2 regions of the Synechococcus sp. CS-1333 genome follow, and region 2 is predicted to be linked to the other one. Evidence: riboswitches for the same ligand, from Rfam matches in the RefSeq annotation. Region 2 holds a riboswitch; the other holds the start of a gene.
The links. Region 2 has a riboswitch for cobalamin ahead of KQ303_RS11130 (HupE/UreJ family protein). Riboswitches for the same ligand answer to the same signal wherever they lie in the genome.
Positions count from the first base shown of each region.

Region 1: linked by a shared signal. The riboswitch ahead of KQ303_RS06040 (HupE/UreJ family protein) and the one ahead of KQ303_RS11130 (HupE/UreJ family protein) in region 2 are both predicted to bind cobalamin.

Region 1 covers NZ_JAHLYO010000014.1:316,875-320,274, forward strand. Annotated here, with positions in the region: gene KQ303_RS06030 (extracellular solute-binding protein) at 1-771, opposite strand, end outside; gene KQ303_RS06035 (hypothetical protein) at 1,087-1,230, opposite strand; gene KQ303_RS06040 (HupE/UreJ family protein) at 1,308-1,931, opposite strand; cobalamin riboswitch at 1,958-2,140, opposite strand; gene KQ303_RS06045 (GTP-binding protein) at 2,263-3,400, opposite strand, start outside.
Region 2 covers NZ_JAHLYO010000028.1:39,950-43,349, forward strand. Annotated here, with positions in the region: gene aroA (3-phosphoshikimate 1-carboxyvinyltransferase) at 1-330, opposite strand, end outside; gene upp (uracil phosphoribosyltransferase) at 430-1,098, opposite strand; gene KQ303_RS11125 (pentapeptide repeat-containing protein) at 1,150-1,680, shown strand; cobalamin riboswitch at 1,674-1,830, shown strand; gene KQ303_RS11130 (HupE/UreJ family protein) at 1,957-2,526, shown strand; gene cobW (cobalamin biosynthesis protein CobW) at 2,540-3,400, shown strand, end outside.

The DNA of each region.
Region 1 (3,400 bases), on a different contig from region 2:
CCGGAGCTGCTCAGCCAGGCGCTTGTCCTCGGCGCCGCCTTCGCCCGAAAGCATGCGGGCCACGTAGTACGAGTTGACGACGCCCACCGCGCACTCACCCCGGGCGACGGCACGGGCCAGGGGGGTGTCCGAAGTGAAAAACGGCTGCTTCACGTTGGCCACCATGCCGCGCACCCAGTTGCCTGCGGTCGCGTCACCGCGCAGGATCATCTGGCTGGCCACCAGCGACTGGTTATAGGGGCTCTTGCGGTCGCGCAGGCAGAGCTTGCCCTTGAGGGCCGGCTTGGCCAGATCGGCGTAAGTGCGAATCGTGTTGGGATTCACCAGCTTCGGGTTGACCACCACCGCGCGCACCCGGCGGGTGAGGCCATACCAGCGCCCCTGGGAGTCGCGCAGGTTGGCGGGCACATCGCGCTGCAGGGCTGCGGAGCGGCTGGGCTGGAACAGGCCCTGGTCGGTGGCGGTGTCGAGGCGGGCGGCATCCACCAGCACGAGCACATCGGCCGGGCTGTTGCGACCTTCACTCTTGAGGCGCTCGATGATGGCGTCGTCCTTGGCTTCCAGCACGTTCACCTTGATGCCTGTGCGGGCGGTGAACTGGCGGTAGAGCTCTTTGTCCGTGTTGTAGTGGCGGCCCGAGTAGACCCCGATTTCAACGGGTTTGCGGTTGGGCGCCTGTTGCGCCAGGCCGGCACCAACGGCGGTGGCGATCGAAACAACCGTGAGACCGGCAGCAGCCAGCCTCACGGTGGCGGAAGAGATCCGTTTCATCCAGGAGATGGAGCGCCCGATGGCGCGAATGCAACATCTGGAGCGTAGGAATCAGGATTTAGCTACCCACGTCGAAAGGGTGCGACCGGGAGTAACAAATGTGACCCGATAACGGGAGGTCCGATCAATGGATGGGTGAAACAACCAAGAACGAGAACCGCTCAGGCCGCTTGTCTGTCGTGGCTGGGGCATGAGAAGCGGGCTCTGCCCTGTGGAATGGCACGCCAGACAGATTCCCCGCAGGCAAGGCAACCCAAAGAAAAAACGACCATCAGCAGGGCTGACGATCGCTAGGGGTGAGAGAGAGGGAAGGGTTCAGCGGCTGGGGCGGACCCGGACTGGCACGAGAGCCGGCTGCATCAGGCCGCCGCCGGAATTGTCGTCGTCAGAGTCGGTGGTAAGCCAGAAGGCCAGGCCGAACAGGGCGATGACGCCGGTGAAAAGCAAAAGTTCGACCATGGCACCCAACCGGTATCCAGCAACGTTAGCCAGAACTTGAGGGCTGACTGTGTCGATGACTGCGATTGGTGCTCAGCTCAGGCGGCTCCGGCGGCGGCGAGCAGACCGATCGGCCCCAGGGCCAGCAGCGCACCCACCACGGTGAGCAGAACGGCAAGACGCACGGTCCAGGCGGTGCCGAGCCGGCGCAGCAACAGGAACGTGACCCCCACGGTGAGGCCAGAGGCCAGCAGGGCTCCCGCCCACCAGCTGCTGGCACCGCTGGCTTCATGGCCGTGCAGCATCGCGTGGATCGCCACCGCCACCGTCACCACGGTGCCGGCCGCAGGAATGGAAGGAGGGTGGCCAGAGCGGCGGCTCATCAGGATCAGCACACCCAGACCCGAAACCGCCAGTGCCGCCAGCAGCTCAGCCACGGGCAGGCCGCCGCCGCTGACACCGAAGAACGCCCCGATCACGGCACCGGCCAGGGCGAACAGCAGGAGCTGGGCACTCACGAACGACGAGGCCGCACCCACGCCCACCAGCAGGAAGAGGTGGTCGAGGCCGGTGAGGGGATGGCTGAAGCCACCCGCCAGGCCGGCTCCGGCCAGGCCGTGGGCGGAGGCGGGCAGGGTGCCCAGCAGGCTGAGGCCAAGACCGGCGCAGCCGGCCAGCACCAGATCTCGGCCTGACGAGGACTTGAGGGAAGCGAAGGGCATGGTGAACTCCGGTCCGCGCCGGGGATTGAAGGGGGAGGAGCAGGGGCGAGCGTTCTGGCTGAGGGCCCACCTGTTGATGGGGCCCATCACAGCTGCGGGACAGCGCCGGAGTGACCACCACGCCTTCGGACAAGGGTGATGCTGGCACCGGACTTTCCTCGTTGCCTCACCGGGGTGCGCACCGGCAAACCACTGCGGGGTCAGTATGAAGCCAGCCCCGCCGCCCGGGAGTTCAACGGCAACCTTTGGATGCGGGGCCTGGATGCAGCGCCGGGAGCGGGCGGGATGCCAGGCCGCGAGCAGAGGATGCAGCCGGGCAAGCGGGCCAGGTTCAGGAAAAACCCTTGCCGGCCGCGCCGCTGGCGACGCAGGCCCGCAGCTGACGGCGCAGCTTGTCGTGATCGAGCTCCTTGCCGATCAGCACCAGCTGGTTCTTGCGCGGTCCTTTCCAGTCGGTGTCGTCGATCGAGAAGCGTTTGCCCGCCAGGTGGAACACATGGCGCCGCTCGCTTTCGCTGAACCAGAGGATTCCCTTGGCCCGGAACACCCCGGCCGGCATCTGGTTGTCGAGGAAGTTCTGGAACTTGCGCAACGAGAAGGGCCCATCGGCAGCGAAGGAGAGCGAGGTGAAGCCTTCGATCGCCAGATGGTCGGCGGCATGGACGCCGTCGCCATGGGCGTGATCGTGATCGTGGCTATGGTCATGGCCGTGGCTGCTGTGGTCGTGGACGCACTGGCCATGGTCGTGATCGCAGGCGCTGTGGTCAGCGGCAGTGGCGTGGGTTGCGTCGGCACCCTCGGCCGCGCCGGCGCTGTGGGCATGGCTGTGGCCGTGATCGTGAGCGTGGTCATGGCCGTGGTAATGGCTGTGCGCCTGGGCCTCGCCGGCCTGCTCCGCCACCACCCGATCGGACTCGAACAGCCCCACGCTCAGCAGCAACGGCAGCGGCACCTGCCCGCTGACCGAGCGCAGGATGCGCGCGTCTTTCTTCAGCTCGCGCAGGCGTGATTCCACCTCCACCAGCCGCTCCTCCGCCACCAGATCGGTCTTGTTGAGCAGCAGGATGTCGCCATAAATGACCTGGGCGCGCCCCACCTCGCTCGCCATGGTGGAGTCGTCAAAGTTCTCCGCATCGATCAAGGTGATGATCGAATCGAGCCGGGTGGTGTCGCGCAGCTCGCTGCCGAGGAAGGTCATCGCCACCGGCAGCGGATCGGCGAGGCCGGTGGTTTCCACCACCAGGTAGTCGACCGGATCGGGGCGATCGAGGATGCGCTCCACCGCCTCCAGCAGTTCGCCGTTGATCGAGCAGCAGATGCAACCGTTGCTCAGCTCCACCATGTCGTCGCCGGTGGCGATGATCAGGTCGTTGTCGATGCCGATCTCACCGAACTCATTCACCAGGACGGCGGTCTTGATGCCGTCCTGGTTGCTGAGGATGTGATTCAGCAGGGTGGTTTTGCCGGCG
Region 2 (3,400 bases):
CATGGTGGTGCCGGAATTGCCGCAATCCAGCACGTCGTCGGGTTCCCGCAGGCCTTCGAGGCCCACCCCCTGCACGATCACCGGCTGCCCTGCCGCAATCGGGCTGATGGTCACCCCCATGGCGCGCAGGCAGGCGGCGGTGCTGAGCGGATCCTCCGCAGGCAGCAGGCCATCGATGCGGGTTTCGCCGGTGGCGATTGCCCCGAACAGCAGCGCGCGGTGGGAGATCGACTTATCGCCCGGCACCTGCACGGTGCCGCTCAACGAACGCGAACCTTCCTGCCCGAGGGCACGGGCCGGGGGCGGTGAAGCGGCGACAGCCAGTCCCATGCCAGGGGAGCAATGGCCCGTGAGCCTAGGTCTGGGCCTGGGCGCCACGATCTGGCCGAGCACGACAGAGGAGGGCTGGAGCCGCGCCTGCTGCAGGCATCAGGGAATGGCCGCCGAGGGGGTGCCGAACAAACGATCACCGGCATCGCCGAGGCCGGGAACGATGCGGAAGTCGGCATCCAGGTCAGCGTCGATGCAGGCGGTGTAGAGGGTGAGGTGGGGGAAGCGCTGCCCCAGGGTGTTGAGCCCGGGCCGGGCCGCCAGGGCCGTGATCACCCGCAGCCGGTCACCGCTCACCCCTTTGCTCTCGAGCCGTTCCAGCACCTGCACCAGGCTGCCGGCGGTGGCCACCATCGGATCGAACACCAGCACCCCCACCTGGGGGCCGATTGTTTCGGGCAGCGCGTCGTAGTACCAGGAGGCTCTGGCATCAGCTTCATTGCGTCGCAGGCCCACGTGGGCCACCCGGGCCGTGGGCAGCACGGCCTGGGCCCCCTGCCACAGCCCCAGGCCCGCCCGCAGGATCGGCACCGCCAGCAGGGGCACGCTGCCGTCCACCACGCTGCCTTCGGTGCTGGCCAGCGGTGTCTGCACCGTCACCCGCTGATGGGGCAGCCAGTCGCGCAAGGCTTCATAGGTGAGCCAGCGGCCCAGCTCGGCCATGGCGGTGCCGAACAGAGAGGGGGGCGTGTCCTGGTCACGCAGCAGGGTCAACCAGTGACCGATCAGGGGATGGGGCGGCACCACCACCCGCAGGGACATGCTCATGTCGATCGCGTCGCGGCCGTGGCTGCCATAACTTGAGGGCCCACGGTACGTGTGTTCTTGCCCCCCTTCACTCGCCCCGGTTGGCTCAGCTCCCTGCTTGCCCTGCTGGTGGTCACGGTCGCCTGGCTGGGTCTGGTGGGCCCCCTGGCGCCGGCCTTGGCGATCACTGCACCGGAGCTGCGCGGCCAGCGGGCGCTGAAGGATCTGCAGCCCGATATGCATGGCCGCAACCTGCAGCAGCAGGAGTTTCTGAAGGCGTCGATGCAGGGCTTCGACCTCAGTGACACCAACCTGCGCGGTGCCGTGTTCAATTCCAGCGATCTGCAGGGCAGCAATCTCAGCGGCGCCGACCTCGAAGACGCCGTGGCCTTCGCCACCCGCTTCGACAACGCCGACCTCAGCGGTGCGGTGCTCCGCAACGCCATGCTCATGCAGAGCCGCTTCACCGGGGCCACGATCGAGGGGGCCGATTTCAGCGACGCCGTGCTCGATCTGACCCAGCAGAAAGCCCTCTGCGCCAGGGCCGCAGGCGTCAATCCCCGCACCGGCGTCAGAACGGTTGAAAGCCTCGGCTGCCGGTAGATTGGCTCGCCGGTTCCAGGGGATCCATCCCTTGGAGGCAAGGGGGAAAGTCCGGTGCAATTCCGGCGCTGTCCCGCAACTGTGAAGCCTGTTCCGCGAGTCCTCGTGGCAGGGCCAGTCAGAACACCCGCCGGCGTTTCAACCCATCCAGTTCCGGCGAGGACCGGTCGAGCCATGTTTCTTCAACCCCGGGCTGCTGGCCCAGGCCGTCGTGCGGCCCAGCCAGCCAGCCCTCATCTGTATTCTGGCGCCCTGCAGCTCGCGCCACTCCTGGTCGTGCCGCTGCTGCTCGTGCCACTGCTGGCCACCCCCGCAGCTGCCCACCACCTGATGGAAACCTTCGCCCTGAAGGAGGGCCCGCTGGCGGGCCTGCTCAGTGGCATCGGCCATCCGCTGCTGGGTCCGGATCACCTGCTGTTCCTGCTGGCGCTCGGCCTGGTGGGCCTGGTGCAGCGCCTGCGATGGGTGCTCGCTCTGCTTGCCGTGGGGCTTACGGCCACCGGCCTTGGCCTGATGCTGCCCGCCCTGCCTGGCGCCGAAGCGCTGGTGGCGCTGTCGCTGGTGGTGGTGGGGCTGGTAGTGATCCAACGGTTGCCTGTCTGGACCCTGCTACCCGCTTTCGCCCTGCACGGCTATGTGCTCAGTGATGCCGTGAGCGGCTGGCAGCCCGCCTCCGTGGTTTGGTATCTGCTGGGCCTGCTGATCAGCCAGGGCGCCCTGCTGTGGCTGGCGCTCACGTTGGTGCAGCGCTGGCGCGCGGGCCTCGCTCCGGCGCGGTTGATGCTGGCGGCCGGCGTGCTGATCGGCGTGGGCTCCACGTTCGCCTGGTCCGCGTTGGTGCCCTGAGATGACACCCTCCATGCAACGGCGTCTCCCCGTCACCGTGGTGACGGGCTTCCTCGGCGCGGGCAAAACCACCTTGCTGCGCCATCTGCTCACCACCAGCGGCCTGCGCCTGGCGGTCCTGGTGAATGAATTCGGCGAAGTGGGCATCGACGGTGACCTGCTGCGCAGCTGCGGCTTCTGCCCGGAGGAGGAGCTTGATGGCCGGCTGGTGGAGCTCGCCAACGGCTGCCTCTGCTGCACCGTCCAGGACGATTTTCTGCCGACGATGCAGAAGCTGCTGGCGTCCGCAGATCGTCTTGACGGCATCGTGGTGGAAACCAGCGGCCTGGCGCTGCCCGAGCCCCTGGTGCAGGCCTTCCAGTGGCCCGACATCCGCACCCGCACCCGCGTCAACGGCGTGGTGACGGTGGTGGATGGTGAAGCGCTGGCCGGCGGCAGTGTGGTGGCCGACCCCGCCGCGCTTGAGCGGCAGCGGGCTGCCGACCCCAGCCTTGATCATCTCTCCGACCTGGAGGAGCTGTTCGACGACCAGTTGCGAGCGGCTGATCTGGTGCTGGTGAGCCGCGGCGACCGCCTCACGCCTGCAGAGCTGGACCGGGTGCGCGGGCGCCTTCAGGCCTCCTGCCGCCCCGGCGCCCAGGTGTTGCCAATGCAGCGCGGTCAGGTGCCGCCCGAGCTGCTGCTGGGCCTGGATCGCCCAGCCGTCGCGCCGGCTCCTGGCCCCCATGGCGAGGCCTCCCACGATCACGATCACGACCACCATCACGATCACGGTCATCACGACCACGAGCATCACGACCACACCCACGTGCCCATGCAATCGGTGGCGATTCAGCTCGCTGGCTCCTTCGATCGTGAGGCCCTTGAAGCCACG